DNA from 2 places in the Marinococcus sp. LNSP9103-4 genome. Region 1 is predicted to be linked to the other one. Evidence: predicted binding sites of a transcription regulator. Region 1 holds the regulator's gene; the other holds the start of a gene.
The links. Region 1 encodes Rex, which represses fermentation and respiration genes when NADH is low (regulators of the CRP and FNR family bind a similar motif). Its sites were predicted from a motif close to TTGTGAAATATTTCACAA; they were not measured.
Positions count from the first base shown of each region.

Region 2: ACTRXG_RS04190 (cytochrome ubiquinol oxidase subunit I) is a predicted target of Rex. The motif match lies at 5,370-5,387, and genes of this name have one in related genera.

Region 1 is NZ_JBQLIA010000038.1:5,532-16,732, forward strand. Features, by position in the region: gene rimI (ribosomal protein S18-alanine N-acetyltransferase) at 1-221, shown strand, start outside; gene tsaD (tRNA (adenosine(37)-N6)-threonylcarbamoyltransferase complex transferase subunit TsaD) at 208-1,227, shown strand; gene ACTRXG_RS16240 (ATP-binding cassette domain-containing protein) at 1,275-3,215, opposite strand; gene ACTRXG_RS16245 (redox-sensing transcriptional repressor Rex) at 3,386-4,033, shown strand; gene ACTRXG_RS16250 (DUF4305 domain-containing protein) at 4,107-4,295, opposite strand; gene ACTRXG_RS16255 (lysostaphin resistance A-like protein) at 4,297-5,022, opposite strand; gene groES (co-chaperone GroES) at 5,372-5,656, shown strand; gene groL (chaperonin GroEL) at 5,701-7,347, shown strand; gene ACTRXG_RS16270 (Ltp family lipoprotein) at 7,726-8,265, shown strand; gene ACTRXG_RS16275 (Gfo/Idh/MocA family protein) at 8,456-9,430, shown strand; gene ACTRXG_RS16280 (ArsR/SmtB family transcription factor) at 9,522-9,866, shown strand; gene arsC (arsenate reductase (thioredoxin)) at 9,911-10,336, shown strand; gene arsD (arsenite efflux transporter metallochaperone ArsD) at 10,351-10,725, shown strand; gene arsA (arsenical pump-driving ATPase) at 10,741-11,201, shown strand, end outside.
Region 2 is NZ_JBQLIA010000004.1:71,334-78,303, forward strand. Features, by position in the region: gene ACTRXG_RS04160 (UDP-N-acetylmuramoyl-L-alanyl-D-glutamate--2,6-diaminopimelate ligase) at 1-331, opposite strand, end outside; gene ACTRXG_RS04165 (PhzF family phenazine biosynthesis protein) at 528-1,322, shown strand; gene ACTRXG_RS04170 (UbiX family flavin prenyltransferase) at 1,389-1,964, opposite strand; gene ACTRXG_RS04175 (SDR family NAD(P)-dependent oxidoreductase) at 2,076-2,843, opposite strand; partial or broken gene ACTRXG_RS04180 (NCS1 family transporter) at 3,149-4,540, shown strand; gene ACTRXG_RS04185 (transglutaminase-like domain-containing protein) at 4,630-5,208, shown strand; gene ACTRXG_RS04190 (cytochrome ubiquinol oxidase subunit I) at 5,426-6,835, shown strand; gene cydB (cytochrome d ubiquinol oxidase subunit II) at 6,822-6,970, shown strand, end outside.

The DNA of each region.
Region 1 (11,201 bases):
GCGGACGGAAAATTGGCCAGGAGCTGCTGGCCAATTTAATGGAGCTTGCCTACACATACGGGGCCCGTACGATGACGCTCGAAGTGCGTGAAACCAATGAAACGGCCAGGAACCTGTACGATAAATTCGGATTCGTGCCCGGCGGTGTGCGAAAAAATTATTATATGGACAATAATGAAAATGCGATAGTAATGTGGGTGAATATGAATGAACGAGCATGAACCAATAGATATTTTGGCTGTGGAAACGAGCTGTGACGAAACAGCTGCGGCAGTTATCAGAAACGGCACCGAGATCCGGTCCAACGTCGTCCTCTCCCAGATGAAAAGCCATAAACGTTTTGGCGGCGTTGTGCCCGAGGTCGCTTCGAGACATCATGCGGAATCCATCACCCAGGTAATGGAGCAGGCACTCGAGGAAGCAGGAAGCTCATTTTCTGATTTGTCCGCCGTGGCGGTAACGGAAGGCCCGGGACTTGTCGGGGCGCTTCTTGTCGGCGTGAACGCCGCAAAAGCGACAGCCTACGCGAAGGGGCTGCCGTTGATCGGCGTTCACCATATTGCGGGTCATATTCAGGCGACCCGGCTCGAGGCGGAGTGGGAGTACCCAGCTCTTGCCCTCGTCGTATCCGGCGGCCATACGGAGCTGGTGCTGATCAAAGAAGAAGGGGAGTATGAGCTGCTCGGCCAGACAAGAGATGATGCCGTGGGAGAAGCATATGATAAAGTCGCACGTACTCTCGGCCTGCCGTATCCCGGCGGCCCGGAGCTCGACAAACTGGCTAAAACCGGAGCACCGACCGTACCGCTGCCTGTGGCGTGGCTTGAGGAAGGTTCGTATGATTTCAGCTTCAGCGGATTGAAATCAGCCGTCATGAATACACTCCACAATGCCCGCCAGCGTGGGGAAGAACTAGCTCCGGCAGACGTTGCGTCAAGCTTTCAGCAGAGCGTCATTACCGTGCTGACGGAGAAAACGGCCCGAGCGGCAGAAGCCTGCGGAGCCAGACAGGTAATGGTAGTCGGAGGTGTGGCAGCCAACAGCGGTCTGCGGGCTGCGATGGAAGAAAAATTCAGAGAGAGCGGCATAAAGCTGCAGATCCCGCCGCTTTATTTATGTACCGATAATGCAGCCATGATCGGAGCTGCCGCCTATATCAACTGGAAAAAGGGAAATTTTTCAGGCATGGATTTAAACGGGGTGCCCGGCCTGCCGCTTCATACGTAACAAAAAACCCGTGCTCTCTTTTGCAGAGAACACGGGTTTTGCTGTAACTAGGAGCTGGATTCTTCGAGCTGCAGCTCTTCCCATTCCTCCATCAGCTGCTCTAGCTCGCCTCTCAGTTCATTGATTGAGGTCTGATAGCCGGCGGCCTTTTCATGGTCTTCGTATACGTCGGGCTCGAAAAGAGCTGCTTCCTGCTCCTCGACGAGCTGTTCCTTGGCTTCAATATCCTGTTCAATCTGCTCGATGCGGCGCTGCCGTTTGCGGGCCTCCCGCTTGGCTGCTTTGTCGTCTGCAAATGAGGATTTAGCCGCACCGGCATCCTCCTGCTTCGGTCCTTCACGCTCGGCCTGAAGCGCTGCTTTTTCCCGTTCTTCTTCTTTTTTGAACAAATAGTAATCATAATCTCCGATGTAGTTGCGGACGTCGCCGTCCCCCATTTCGAGAATGCGTGTTGCAATCCGGTTCAGAAAGTACCGGTCGTGGGAAACAAACAAAATTGTTCCCGGGTAATCAATCAGAGCGTCTTCGAGCACTTCCTTGCTGTCGAGATCGAGATGGTTGGTCGGCTCGTCAAGCAGCAGAAAATTCGACTTCTGCATCATCATTTTGGCGAGCGAGAGGCGCGCTTTTTCGCCGCCGCTTAGATCGGACACCTGCTTCAGCACATCTTCGCCGGTAAATAAAAACTGGCCGAGCACGGTACGAATATCCTTTTCGTTTTCGAGCGGATATTCATCCCACAGCTCCTGCAGGACGGTTTTGCCTGAATTCAGTTCGGCCTGCTGCTGGTCGTAATAGCCGAGATCTACTTTACTTCCGAGCTGAATATGTCCTTCATCCGGTTCAAAGTCTCCCTTGATCGTTTTTAAAAAGGTACTTTTCCCCGTCCCGTTTGGTCCAATCAGCGCAATGCTCTCGCCGCGCTGGGCCCGGACATTTAAACGTTCGAACACGGGCGCTTTGTCGTCAAAACGGAAGGTGAGGTCTTCTGCTTTCAATACATCGTTGCCGCTCTGACGGTCGATGTCGAAGCGCAGAGTAGCGGATTTGCCGTCCCGCTGCGGTTTGTCGAGCTTATCCATTTTTTCGAGCTTTTTCCGCCGGCTCTGGGCCCGTTTTGTCGTAGACGCGCGTACAATATTTTTCTGCACGAAGTCTTCAAGCTCAGAAATTTCCTTCTGCTGCTTTTCATAGGCCTGCATTTCCTGTTCAAACAGCTCGGCCCGTTTTTCCTGAAAGGCACTGTAGTTGCCGTAGAACAAACGGGCTTTCTTATGAATAATTTCGTATACCTTCGTTACGATCTGGTCCAGAAAATACCGGTCGTGGGAAACGATCAGGACAGCCCCCGGATAACTGCTTAAATACTGCTCGAGCCAGCGCAGGGTATCCATATCGAGATGGTTGGTCGGCTCGTCAAGAATTAAGAGCTCCGGCTTGGCCAGGAGCAGCTTGCCGAGAGCAAGACGGGTCTTCTGGCCGCCGCTTAACGACTGCACCGGCGTGTCGAGGGAGAAGCTGCCAAAGCCAAGACCCGCCAGCACCGTGCGGATGTCAGACTCGTAGCGGTAGCCGCCGCGGGCTTCGAATTCCTGCTGGCGCTGGTCGTAGTCGGCCATCAGCTTTTCATAGGCTCTGGCATCGTCAATAATATCGGGCTCGGACATTTTCGCCTCCATACGACGCAGCTCCGCTTCAGCTTTTTGCAGGTGGGTAAAAACATCAAGCATTTCATCCCACATCGTTTTATCGCTGTTAAGGCCGGTATGCTGTTCAAGATACCCGAATGTCGTGCCCTTTGGCATCGTGATCGAGCCGGAATCATACGAGGATTCACCGGCAAGAATTTTCAGGAGAGTGGATTTGCCGGCCCCGTTTTTGCCGACCAGGGCCACCCGTTCGCCTTCCTTTACCTCGAGTTTTATTTGATCAAGTACGGTTTCTGCCCCAAAAGACTTGGTGACACCCGAACATTGAAGTAAAATCATATTTATATAGCTCCTTTAATAACAACTCTGATAGTATCAGTGTATCGTACTTTTCGGCGAAACGCGAAATAGGATACGTCTTGCTGCAGGTAAGCGTTTCGGTACGTTTTCATAGGGACGCATGCTATACTGTCTACAGACAATGACAATACATTTAGGTGGAAATAATTATGAATACAGACCAGCAAAAAATTCCGCAGGCAACCGCAAAGCGGCTGCCCCTATATTATCGATTTCTGGAAAGCCTGTATGCAACAGGCAAAACCCGCGTTTCTTCAACCGAATTGAGTGAAGCGGTCAAGGTGGATTCGGCAACAATCCGCCGGGATTTTTCATATTTCGGCGCGCTCGGCAAGAAAGGGTACGGCTACAATGTACAGTACCTGCTGTCGTTTTTCCGGACTACCCTGGACCAGGATGAGGCGACAGACGTCGTACTTCTCGGCGTCGGGAACCTCGGGAAGGCGCTGCTTCGCTACAATTTCTCCAAAAATGAAAACACCCGGATTGTGGCTGCATTTGATATCAATAAAGACATGGTGGGAGAGCAGATTGGAAATGTGCCGGTGTATCATACCGATGATCTGGCGGAGAAGCTTGAAGAGCATAACGTTTCCGTAGCAATGCTCACCGTGCCGTCCGCCGCCGCCCAGACGACTGGAGAAAAACTGGTGGAGGCAGGCATCAGCGGTATTCTGAACTTTACCCCGGCGCGCTTATCCGTCCCTGCGTCTGTGCGCGTGCATCATATTGATCTTGCCATCGAGCTGCAGACGCTCGTGTACTTTCTGAAAAATTATCCGCTGGACAACGAATAGGCTGTCAGCAGGATACTTCATTTATACTGACCCATAAAAAAGGGACCGGCCAACATTCAGGCGGTCCCTTTTGCTATTTCTTCTTTTTCTGCTCCGACATGAGGCGCAGATAGTTGAACCCCATTACGAGGTCGTAGGCGGCAAAGGCAGCGAGCAGAATGCTCCAGAACGACCAGGAGGACTCGCTGACGGAAAAGTACGTAAACATCAGCAGGACTCCGCCGAGCACAAAGTAAAAAAGGGCAGCGGTAGAAGCTTTCATATTACATCAACCCCTGAACAAGCAGAATAAGTGCACTCTCGGCTTCACGCATAATGCGTTCGATTTCATCCTGGAACAATACCTGAATACCGACCACAAATGCGTTCATGATGGAGTGGACGATTATCGGCACGATGATGCGGCCGGTTTTGACATACAAATAAGCGAACACAAAGCCGATCATAGTGTAAACGAGCAGGTGGGTGAAATCCAAATGCACAGCAGCAAATATCAGGGAGCTGATAATAGCGGCAATAAAAAAGTTTGTTCGTTTGTACAGCGAGCCGAATATAGCTTTACGGAACACCAGCTCTTCGAGAATCGGTCCGATCACGGCTACAATAATAACAAAGGCCGGCATGCTGTTAACAAGCTCGATGATCTGCGCCGTGTTTTCAGACGCCGTATCGATGCCGAGCAGGTTTTGTTCGATCAAACCGGCAACGATCTGACCGGCGTAGGCGAGAGCGAACCCGATAAAAATCCAGGCGACGGAATTCGGCCACGGCATTTTTGGCTTATTAAACGCAAGACTCTGGCCTCTTTCAGGAATCAGCAGAATCAAAATAACAATCAAAGCGACGATAAAGCTCGCAAAAATCCAGAAGTACGAAGCCTGCTGTGCGGAATCAAAGCTGCCTACAGCCAAAAGGGCCGGGACGGCAACGATGCCCGAAAGCTGCATAAGTACATAAATAATAACAATGCTCCAGTAACGTGCGGCCATGGAAGGGGATCACTCCTAATCTCTCTCGGTTAAATCCAGTTTCGAACGCTCTAATTGTATCACAGGTACCTGCAGGAAGAATAAAGAGAGCGCTTGCGAATTTATGACAATTTTAAAATAGAAGGTTAATAAAACGATTAGCAGGGAATGTGAATTCAGGTGCCATCAAGCGCTGGAGTGGGAAAAAACAGAAAAAATTTTCGCTTCCCTCTTGCAAACAATGCCCAGGTTGATTAATATAATAAGTGGGTTTAGCACTCGGAGGCAAAGAGTGCTAACAACAATGTTGTTACTGTCGTTCCCGTTACATATAACGGACGATGAAAATATTCTAAGGAGGTTGTTTTCCTTGTTAAAGCCTTTAGGTGATCGACTCGTACTCGAACAGGTAGAATCAGAAGAAAAAACCGCTGGCGGTATTGTGCTGCCGGACTCCGCCCAAGAGAAGCCACAGGAGGGACGCGTGGTTTCCGTAGGTGCCGGTGCTGTAAAAGACAACGGTGAACGCGTAACGCCGGAAGTAAACGAAGGCGATATCGTCGTATATTCGAAGTTTGCAGGCACAGAAGTAAAATACGACGGCAAAGATTATTTAATCGTTCGCGAAAGCGACATCCTCGCTGTAGTTCAGTAATCAGCTTCATATCGAAATCATTATTACATTAGGAGGATTTCATCATGGCTAAAGACATTAAGTTTAGTGAAAACGGCCGCCGCGCGATGCTCCGCGGTGTGGACGAACTCGCAAACGCTGTAAAAGTAACGCTTGGACCGAAAGGCCGCAACGTTGTTTTGGAAAAAAAGTTCGGTTCCCCGCTTATCACCAATGACGGTGTAACCATCGCCAAAGAAATCGAACTCGAAGACAACTTCGAAAACATGGGCGCGCAGCTCGTATCCGAGGTTGCAAGCAAAACGAACGACATTGCCGGTGACGGTACAACAACAGCAACCGTTCTTGCACAATCCATGATTCAGGAAGGCCTGAAAAACGTTACCTCCGGTGCAAACCCAATGGGCATCCGCCGTGGTATGGAAAACGCAACGAAGGTAGCTGTAGAAGAGCTGCGCAGAGTAAGCAAGCCAATTGAAGGCAAAGAATCCATCACGCAGGTTGGCGCAATTTCTGCAGGCTCTGAAGAAATCGGCCAGATCATTGCAGAAGCAATGGAGCGCGTGGGCAACGACGGCGTTATCACAGTCGAAGAGTCCCGCGGCCTTGACACGGAGCTTGAAGTTGTGGAAGGTATGCAGTTTGACCGCGGTTATGCGTCTCCATACATGGTTTCAGACAACGAATCCATGACGGCAGAGCTCGATAACCCGTATATTTTAATCACGGACAAAAAGCTCACAAGTATTCAGGAAGTACTTCCGCTGCTTGAACAGGTCGTACAGCAGAACCGTCCAATCCTTATCATCGCAGAAGATGTGGAAGGCGAAGCACTGGCAACGCTCGTGGTAAACAAATTGCGCGGAACATTCAACGCAGTAGCAGTGAAAGCACCAGGCTTTGGCGACCGTCGTAAAGCAATGCTTGAAGATATCGCCACACTTACCGGTGGTACGGTTATTACCGAAGATGTAGGCCTTGACCTGAAAACTGCGACAATCGACCAGCTCGGCCACGCCAACAAAATCACGATCGATAAAGACAACACAACAATCGTAGAAGGAAGCGGCGATCCGCAGACGATCGGTGCACGTGTAACGCAGCTGCGTACGCAGATGGAAGAAACCACTTCCGAATTTGACCGTGAAAAACTTCAGGAGCGCCTCGCGAAGCTTGCAGGCGGCGTAGCCGTTGTTAAAGTCGGCGCAGCTTCTGAAACTGAAATGAAAGAGCGCAAGCTCCGCATCGAAGACGCCCTCAGCTCTACACGCGCAGCGGTAGAAGAAGGTATTGTCTCCGGTGGCGGTACCGCGCTGATGAACGTCTACAAAAAAGTAGAAGAAGAAATGAATAACACAACAGGCGACGAAGCAACCGGCGTGAAAATCGTTCTCCGTGCCCTCGAAGAACCACTCCGTCAGATTGCGCATAACGCAGGCCTTGAAGGCTCCGTTATCGTTGAGCGTCTGAAAACAGAAGCAGTTGGACACGGCTATAACGCAGCGACCGGCGAATGGGTGAACATGGTAGACGCAGGCATTGTCGACCCTACAAAAGTTACCCGCTCGGCGCTTCAAAACGCTTCGTCCGTATCCTCCATGTTCCTGACAACCGAAGCAGTTATCGCCGACATCCCAGAAGAAAACGGCGGCGGTGCCGGCGGCGGCATGCCAGACATGGGTGGCATGGGCGGAATGGGCGGCATGATGTAATGTCGCTCGCCCAACCCTTATGTAGTAAGGGTTCTTCTCGATAGGGAAGGTTAAAATGGCCTGAATGCTCACATTTTGCTAACATTCAAATAGGTTTTACTTTAAGCTTCTCATGAGTTCACTGAACTTGTGGGAAGCTTTTTTATTTGTTTTTAGTCATAAGGAGAGAAGGCTAGTACCTGTTAGACAATCAACCCGATCGCTAAAAAAGTAAACTGGGTATTCGGAAAATCTAATAATCGTAAAGTTCTCAATAACCTCTCCCAATTCTCTCTTCGATGCAGTCAAAATCATCTAAAAGCTCTCTCCTAGTAGATTTCCGTCTTTACTTTAATATGGTAAAATTTAGCCGATATATGTAAAAAAGGGGGGATTTTAATGAGGTATACAGAAAAGAAAAAATGGTATAAGCGTATTCCGGGGTATCGTTCCGGTGTGATGTGGAAGATGATTACGGCTTCAATTATTTATGCTTTAATTTTATTTGCTATATTAGTTCCAACCGAATCTTCTACAGAAATAGCTAGTGAAAATACGGAGGAAGATGCTGCTGAATTAGAAGCGGAAGATGCTACAGCAGCTAAGGATGAACAAGAAGCTGACAAGCAAAAAAATAACGAAGAAAAGAAAGCCAGGAAAGAGGAAGAACGTCAGGCTGAAGAGGAAGCTGAGCAGGAGGCCAGGGAAGAGGAAGAGCGCGAGGCTGAAGAAGAAGCCGAACAGGAAGCCAGGGAAGAGGAAGAGCGCCGGGATGAAGAAGAATCCAGCGGATCTGTTTCTCAGGAGCAGGCAGTTAGCAGTGCGGAGAATTATCTTGAGTACAGTTCTTTTTCAAGACAGGGCTTGATCGACCAATTGACCTATGAGGGGTTCAGCACAGAGCACGCCACCTATGCTGCCGGCCAAGTCGGTTTGTAATAGACATATTGAGTTTAAGGGGGACAGCAAAAGCTGCTCCCTTTATTCATGGGCAGTGGCTTGCACAATAAAATGGGTGTCTTCTCTTTTGGGTTTTTTTATTTTATGGTTAGTGTATGATTTAATATGGGCATTCGATTTATATATGCAAAATCTTTAGCATGAATTTTTGTATTTGGGAGGAAACGATATGAAAAATGTACGATGGGGCATCATAGGGTGTGGTAATGTAACAGAGGTTAAAAGCGGGCCGGCCTTTCAGCTGGCCGAAAACAGCTCCCTGCAGGCGGTGATGCGAAGAAATGGAGAAAAGGCGAGAGACTATGCAGAACGTCACGGTGTTCCCAGGTGGTATGATAAAGCGGAGGATTTAATCCATGACGACGAAGTGGATGCCATTTATATTGCGACACCGCCTTCTTCGCACAGGGAATACACGATCATGGCTGCCGAAGCAGGCAAGCCTGTATATGTAGAAAAGCCGATGGCAAACAGCACAGACGAATGCGCAGAAATGATAAAAGCCTGCGAAAATAACGGTGTTCCATTATTTGTTGCCTACTATAGAAGATCACTTCCGCGTTTTAGAAAAATAAAAGAACTGCTGGATGCTGAAAGCATTGGAGAGGTTCGGTTTGCTTCTATCCAGCAGAACCAGAAAATCGTCCAAAAAGACGAAAATGGAGAATGGCCGTGGAGAGTAATCCCTGAAAAGAGCGGCGCAGGACTTTTCTATGATGTCGGATCCCATACGCTGGATCTTTTTGATTACCTGCTCGGGCCTTTGAGTGATGTAAAGGGTTCTGCGGTGAACCTGGCTGATTCCTACCCGGCGGAAGATACGGTAAGCGGCACATGGAAATTTGAGAGCGGTGCTGTTGGGATAGGCGTATGGAATTTCTCCTCATATAAAAATGAAGATGACAACCGTATCGTCGGAACAAAAGGAGAAATACGCTTCTCTACATTTGACGATAAGCCGGTCATCCTTCTAAACGAAGCCGGGGAAGAGACTTTTCATATCGAGCACCCTAAACATATCCAGTATTATCACATTCAGTCTATGGTGGATGAACTGCTTGGAGAAGGTGTCTGTCCAAGTACCGGCAAAACAGCCTTACGTACTAATCAGGTAATGGAAGAGCTTGTTAAAGAATATTATTAAAAGCACACTGGACGTTAAGCATTATTCATTGACGTTCAGTGATTTTTATATTAGCATATGCTTATATAATAAAACGATGGTAGGTGAACGTATGGAAAAGATTAAACCGGAAATCAAGGACACTGCTTCTGTGCTGAAGCTGTTGGGAGACAACACACGTCTTTCCATTGTCAGCCTTGTACAGAACCACGAATGCTGCGTATGCGAGTTCGTGGAGCTTCTGGATATGTCCCAGTCGTCGGTTAGCCAGCATCTCAGAAAGCTCCGGGACGCTGGCCTCGTCAAAGAACAGCGGAAGGGGCACTGGATTTTTTATTCATTTAACCGGGAGCATCCTTCCGCGGGCGTGGTGGAGGATATTCTCCACCATGTGCCCGACCAGAACGAAAAGCTACAGCAGCTGGAACGGGACGGACTGCGCATCAACTGTGACTGAGCGCCGCTGCACGAACCAATAATTTATGAAATGAGGGTTCAGTAATGAGTAAAAAGAAAATGTATTTTTTATGTACGGGTAATTCCTGCCGCAGTCAGATGGCTGAAGGATTTGGCCATTATTACCTGGGAAATGATTGGGAGGTACGGAGCGCTGGTATTGAAGCCCACGGCCTGAATCCAAAAGCGGTAGAGGCCATGAACGAAGTAGGCATCGATATTTCCACTCAGGAATCGAACATGATTGACATGGATTATTTGAATAATGCAGATATGGTCGTTACGCTTTGCGGCGATGCCAATGATAAATGCCCAATGACCCCGCCGCACGTAACACGGGAGCACTGGGGCTTTGATGACCCGGCAAAAGCAGAAGGCACCGAGGAAGAACGCTGGGCGGTTTTTCGGCGCGTACGTGATGAAATTAAAGAACGCATCCATGCCTTCTCGCAGGCAGAAAGCGTAAAATAGAGGAGAAGATAAGCATGACGAAGGTGCGTATTTATGACCCTGCGATGTGCTGTGATACAGGCGTATGCGGCCCGGGCACAGACCCGGAGCTCGTGCGGATCGCTTCTGCGGTTGAGCGTCTGCAGCAGCAGGGGCACAATATTGAACGCTATAACCTGGCCAATCAGCCTGAAGAATTTGCCGCAGCTGGGGAGATTACGGACCGGATCACTGCCGATGGGATTGAAGCCCTTCCGATTATAATGAAGGACGGAGCTGTCGTAATGACGGCGGAGTATCCGGACGTGGAGCAGCTTGCAGACTGGTTTGAGGCAAAGGCCGAAGAGCTTCAGCCGGAAAGAAGCGTTCCAACGGTGGAGCTGTCGTTTAACACCCGCTATTCTAAATAAAAAGGGGCTTGCCTGATGAATACGAAACGCTTTCACCCGGATCATCACACGTATACCCGCTATTTGTTTTTTACCGGTAAAGGCGGCGTTGGAAAAACATCCTCCGCTTCAGCACTTGCAGCTTACCTTGCCGGAAAAGGTAAGCAGGTACTGCTTGTGAGCACGGATCCGGCCTCGAACCTGGATGACGTGCTCGAAATGCCGCTGAATAATCGGGCTTCCGCTGTGCCGGACGTACCGGGACTGTATGCAAGCAATATCGACCCCGGAGAAGCGGCCGAAACGTACAAAGAAGCAGTGGTCGGTCCGTACCGGAGCCTTTTACCGGAAACAGCTGTAGCGCAGATGGAAGAACAGCTTTCGGGAGCGTGTACTGTTGAAATCGCTGCCTTTAATGAATTTGCAGAGCTGTTAACGGCGCCGCATGAAAACTATGACCATATTATTTTTGATACAGCCCCTACCGGTCATACGCT
Region 2 (6,970 bases), on a different contig from region 1:
TCATTTTTTTGTGAATGTGGTGGTGCAGATGCGCTGCATAGTCAGCCATCGCTATTTTGCTGTCCTCCACGAGAACGAATGTGAGGGCTGGAAATGAAGCAGCATAATGGGTGAGTGTATCGCGGTCGCTTCCTACGATGGTGGATGCGCCGTTGCGGACAGCATCCGGAATAAACGTGTGGCCATCCATGTTTTTGCCCGGTATCGAGACAAAGCAGCCATTTTCCTGGACTTTCCGGGAATCATAAGTGACATGAGTAATTGTCGATTCAGCTGGGCCGAAAACGTCCTGAAAAGGCAGAGAAGTATCTTTTTTCCATATCCATTTCATTTAGTTGTATTTCTCCTTTCTGCTTGTAGTCACAACTACCGGGGCAGGAAGTATGTGTGATACCCCATTCCCTATCAAATGGAGAATTAATCCTTGTTTCCTAAATACATGTTTTCCTTAAAGTGTATAAACTCCTAAAGAAAGGACTCACGTGCTACAATACAGGCAGAATCAAAAGCATAAAGGAGAAAAAAGAATGAAAATATACACGGTGGATGCTTTTACGAGTAAAGCTTTTTACGGAAATCCGGCAGGCGTCTGCCTGCTGGAAGAAACAGACCAGAAGTCTGAGGCATGGATGCAGCAGACAGCTGCAGAAATGAATCTTTCTGAGACGGCATTCCTGGTTAAAAGAGGAGAAAGTGAATACGGAATACGCTGGTTTACCCCGTCCGTTGAAGTGGATTTGTGTGGTCATGCGACGCTTGCCTCAGCGCACGTGCTGTGGGAAGAAGAAAAGATTCCGGAAACGGGGGCGATTACGTTTCAAAGCGCGAGTGGACCTTTGGCTGCCTTTCAAAAGGAGGGAACCATCTGGCTCGACTTTCCGTCAGAGCCGCCGGAGCCTGCGCCTTTAAATGAAGGGCTGCTTGAGGCTCTCGGGGTGGAGGCACCTGCGGTGGAGCAAAACCGGATGGACGTTATTGTAGAAGTCGATTCCGAACAGACGCTCCGAGACATCGTCCCGGATATGAAATCATTAGCCCAGCATACGACGCGCGGATGTTTAGTTACTTCTCTATCAGAAGAAGAGGGAATCGATTTTGTGTCACGCTGCTTTTTCCCAGCCATTGGGGTGGATGAAGATCCGGTAACAGGTTCGGCGCATTGTGCACTCGGTCCGTACTGGGCAAAACGTATGGCAAAGCAGAACTTCACGGCCAAACAGGTCAGTAAGCGGGAAGGTGTTGTAGAGGTGGAAATGCACCGCAGCCGCTGTCACATCGGCGGACGGGCAGTCACTGTTATGAAGGGCGACTGGCTGGCATGATAAAGCTTGAAAGGGATCTTATATGTGAAATAGAAGCGGGCGCCCGGCATTAGTAGGCGCCCGCTTCTATTTATGTTTTGATGAAGGCATGCCTTCCCAGCGATCAGCTTCTTCCATATGAATGCCGAACTGGTCGAGCGTGCGGTAAGCAATATGGTCGACAAGTTCATTGATATCTGCCGGCTGATTGTAAAAAGCAGGCATCGGTGGAGCAATGGTTACGCCGAGCTTGGAAAGGGCGAGCATGTTTTCCAGGTGAATGGTGTTAAGAGGCGTTTCCCGGGTCATTAAAAGCAGGTGCTTGCGCTCTTTTAAAACCACGTCGGCGGCGCGGGCAATAAGGTTATCCGCAAAGCCGTGACGGATGGAGGCAGTCGTTTTCATGCTGCAGGGAGCAATAATCATGCCTTCGGTACGAAAGGAGCCGCTTGATATGCGGGCGGCCTGATCCTTTGAGGAATACGAAACGTCTGCAAGCGCCTCTACCTGGGACGCTGTATACGAAGTTTCAAGTGGAATAGTAGCCTTGGCCCAGGAGGATAAAATCAGGTGGGTTTCAATGTCGGTGGATTTTAATATTTCGAGCAGACGGATGCCAAAAATGGCTCCCGTGGCGCCGGTTATGCCAATAATTAATTTCAAAAAAAAGAACCTCCTTCATGAAGGCCGTATGAAGACCTTGTTCGCTCGTTTGATTGTATCATGATTGAGAGCGAACGCGCATGAAAGAGGAAACTAGTAGAGTGTAACAAATTAATCGGCCTGCATGCCTCCGTCAACGTTATACAATGACCCGGTAACGAAGGATGCCCTGTCGGAAGCAAGAAAAAGTACGACTTCTGCTACTTCCTTTGGCGTGCCAAAGCGTTCGGCGGGTATTCCTTGACGAATTGCAGCCGCCGCCTGTTCCGGGTCATCCGGCGAAAGATTTTGTTGAATGCTGGTGAGCATCTGCGTGTCGATAGCTGCTGGTGCCACAGCATTCACCCGGATATTTGCCGAAGCTGCTTCCAGAGCGGCGGTTTTTGTCAAACCGGCTACAGCATGTTTGGAGGCAATATACCCGGCCATGCCTGCTGATCCGATATAGGCGGCATTGGAAGCAGTGTTAATGATCACGCCATATTGCTGTTTTTCCATGTGACGTATCATATGCTTCAGCCCAAGGAAAATACCGGTCGTGTTTATATTCATGATCAAGTCAAATTGGTCCTTCTCCAGGTCTTTAATTGGTGCAACCGGACCGTTAATGCCTGCATTATTAAAGAAAATGTCTATTTTCCCGAATGTCTCTGCTGCCTGCCTGACATAGTTTTCGACGTCCTCTTCCTTTGTTACATCGGCCTGGATAACAGTGACTGTTTTTTCTCCGCTCGTTAAATCGTTTTTAGCATTTTTTAAAGCTTCTTCGTTCACATCCACGAGAACGACATCCGCTCCATTATCGAGAAACAGCTGAGCTGTCTCTTTGCCAATACCACCGGCGCCGCCTGTAATTAAAGCTGTTTTACCCTCTAGCATCGAAAACCTCCTAATAGTATCAAAGTACGTTCGGTAATGAAGTAAGAAGATATACCTGCATTATAATGAAAACGTTTCCAAAAATCAAAACAAATGACTGAATTTTTACAATGTAAGAAAATATACATTTCAAATGGAATAAATCCGCTGTTTTTAGCAATAATGCACAGAGAAAATAATAAATTTGTGTGATGATAAACAATGATCCGGTGCATATTTCTCCGATAAAATATAATTAATCATTAAACGAATAAATGAATACATTAAACATGAAATGTTCGTTTTTTATTTAGGAGGAAAATATCATGCAGGCACGGCAGAATCTGGGACCAATTACTAGTGAGAAAGAAAGAATCCTTGGGCCGAAGGCTTATGTGGCGATGTGGTGGGGGGATACCATCATGATCGGTACATTCATGCTCGGTTCGAGCCTGATTCCGCCGTTTGGTGACCTAAACCTTTACCAGGCGGGCGCGGCACTGCTTCTCGCAAATATTATGGCCGCTCTGTTGTTTTCATTAAATGGATATGTAGGATGGAAGCACGGTATTCCGATGGTTGTTCAGCTTCGTTCGTCCTTTGGACCGATCGGCTCTAGAATCCCCGCTCTCTTACGGAGTATTCCGGCTTTGTTCTGGTTCGGGATACAGACATGACTCGGGGCGCAGGCTTTGAATCAGATTGCCTCGAGCTTTATAGGCTTTGAAAATGTATGGGTGTGGTTTTTTGGCTTTCAGGCCCTGCAGATTTTTCTTTCGGCTAAAGGTATTGAATCCATCAAATGGGTGGAAATTATCGGTTCTGTCATCATAATGGGCGGTATCATCTACTTAATTTTCCTGTTTTTAACGACGTTTGGATTTGAGGTGCAGGCAGCCGCGAATGTGGACGGCTCCTGGGGCATTCCGCTCTGGCTTGCAATGACCGTATTGGTGGGACAGTTTGCAGCCCTTCTGATTAACGTGTCGGACTACACAAGATACGTCCCGAAAAAGACAAAGACATCCACCTATATTAACGCTCATCTGGTTGGTATGGTGCCGCCGAGCATTCTGCTTCCATTTATCGGCATGCTCGGAGCGGCTGCGGTTGGAATTTGGAACCCGATTGATGTTATTTCCGAATATATTCCTTCAACCGTGGCAAGCATTATCGTACTGGTTTTTATTGCGATAGCCCAGGTGACGACGAACTTGATGGCTAACATTATGCCGCCGGCGCTAGTAGCAATGGACCTTTTTAAAATTTCCTGGGCGAAGTCATGCATCATTATTGGTATACTCGCTACGTTCACATGCCCGTGGTGGCTGATGAATGCTGCATATTTTACAACCTTCATTGCCATTGTTTCCGCCTTTTTGGGGCCGGTATTCGGTGTAATGATTGCAGACTTCTTTTTCGTGCATAAACGGAATTATAACGTAGCAGCGCTGTACGAACAAAGCAAGCTGTTCCAGGCTTTTAAAGGATGGAATCCCGCAGCTATTATATCCATTGTTGTTGGTACTGCCGTTTCCTTTATTAATATTGACGGCTCATGGTTTATCGGCGGCCTGCCGGCACTGCTTCTTTATACTGTATTAATGAAATACTGGATTGCAGGGCACGAACCTTATGTCCAGGAGGGCATGAATCAAAGCTTCATTGAAGAAGAGACAATGAACGAAAAACCGGAGCCCCAGTGGATAAAGCAATAATAAGAAGAGGTAAAGAACAGGCAGCTGCCTGTTCTTTTTGTATTTAAATTCTTTATTTAGTATAATTATACATAAAGGAGGGCAGGGCGATGGTGCAACTTATAGAATTTTTACAGGAAACCTATGACATCGATTACGCGGCGGAATTGTTTTTTCCGGAAATGAATGAAAAAGAAAAGATAGAAGCTGCCTACTTATTTGTGCGTGATAAAGTCAGCCATTCGTGGGATATTCAGGGTAAAACAGTTACCCGGAGAGCCTCGGAGGTGCTGAAATACCGCGAGGGGATCTGCTGGTCCAAGTCTCATCTGCTGGCGGCGCTTCTCCGCTCGGAAGGGATACCATGCGGATTCTGCTACCAGCGGCTAACTCTCTTCGAAGAATCGTCAGACGGCTACTGCATTCATGCTTTAAATGCCGTCTATCTTCACGAAGAAGACAGATGGGTGCGGCTGGACGCAAGGGGCAATAAACCCGGCATTGACGCACAATTTTTTACCGATAAAGAACAGCTGGCCTTTAATGTGGAGGAGGCAAAGGACGAGCAGGACTACCCGGGAATACACGCGGAACCGCCGGCAGAGCTTCTGAGTGTCCTGGACCGTCACGAGGACCCGGTGTATATGTATCGGTACGCGCTTCCGGAGTCGCTTGTTAAAGCTCCTTAATCATTTTTGGCATATGACATAATAAAATTCAAAATCGTTCCGGGAGGATAAGACCTGGAACGATTTTAATATCTGCCATACTTTTGCCACAATATGTTAATAGCTTTGTCATAAATAGTATGTGATTTTTATCACGTTCAGGAGCATAATAATATCGAGTCATGTGAATAATTTCACTTGAATTTGTGAAATAGTGAACAGGGGAGGGGTTTCTACAGTGGATGAGTTGATTTTAGCCAGAATTCAATTCGGATCGACGACGATTTTTCATTTTTTCTTTGTGCCTTTATCGATCGGCCTTGTTTTTATGGTGGCAATTATGCAGACATTATATTATTTCCGCGGTAAAGAAGTGTATTTAAAAATGACGAAGTTCTGGGGCCATCTTTTTTTAATTAATTTTGCAATCGGGGTGGTGACTGGTATCATTCAGGAATTTCAGTTTGGTATGAACTGGTCGGAATATTCCCGTTTTGTAGGCGATGTGTTCGGGGCGCCACTAGCAGTAGAGGCTCTGCTTGCCTTCTTTATGGAATCGACCTTTATCGGGCTGTGGATTTTTGGATGGAATCGTCTGCCAAAAGGCATTCACCTGATGTGTATCTGGCTGGTGGCGCTTGGAACGATTCTTTCAGCCATGTGGATTCTCGCAGCCAATGCTTTTATGCAGGAGCCGGTCGGTTATATTTTGCAGAACGGCCGGGCGGAAATGAATGATTTCTTTGCTCTTCTTTCCAATCCTCAGTTTTTAGTGGAATTTCCGCACGTTATATTCGGTGCTTTTGCGACAGGAGCGTTTGTTATAGGCGGCGCAAGTGCTTATAAAATGCTGAAGGGAGAAGAGGTTTCCCTGTTTAGGAAATCATTTGCCCTGGCGATGGCGCTTGGTCTGATCGGTGGTATGGGAACAGCATTCAGCGGCCATGTGCAGGCGCAGCATTTGATGGAGTCACAGCCGATGAAAATGGCAGCCAGTGAAGCTCTCTGGGAGGACAGTGAAGACCCGGCCGGGTGGAACCTGTTTGCCTGGATGGATGTCGAAGCGCAGGAAAATAAAGCACAGCTGGAGCTTCCGTATCTGCTCAGTTATCTTGCCTATGAAGAATTTGAGGGCTCAGTGCCAGGAATGAAGACACTTCAGGCGGAATACGAAGAAGAGTATGGCCCGGGAAACTACATCCCGCCGGTAAACGCAACCTTTTGGAGTTTCCGGATTATGGTTGGTGCTGGAATGGTTATGATTGCAGCTTCAATGCTCGGTCTGTGGTTTTTATTCCGGAAAACGCTTCTTGAACGCCGCTGGTACTTAAAGCTGATGATGGCACTTATTGCCTTCCCGTTTATAGCAAACACCGCCGGATGGATCATGACAGAAATTGGCCGGCAGCCGTGGACCGTTTTTGGTTTGATGACGACTGCTGCTTCGGTCTCTCCAAATGTTTCAGTAGGATCGCTTTTATTTTCCATCATTACATTTACTACAATTTACCTGCTGCTTGGCCTTGTGATGGTTTATTTATACATTAAAGAAATTAAAAAAGGCACTGAGCATGACCCGGAGGATGAAGATCAGGAGCCGGCGATAGATCCATTTGACAAGGAGGCATATGAACATGGAGCTCAGTGAATTTTGGTTTTTGCTGGTGGCTGTTTTGTTTGTTGGATTTTTCTTCCTGGAAGGATTTGATTTCGGCGTCGGCATGGGCACGAGGGTATTGGCCAAAAACGACCAGGAGCGCCGGGTGCTGATCAACACCATCGG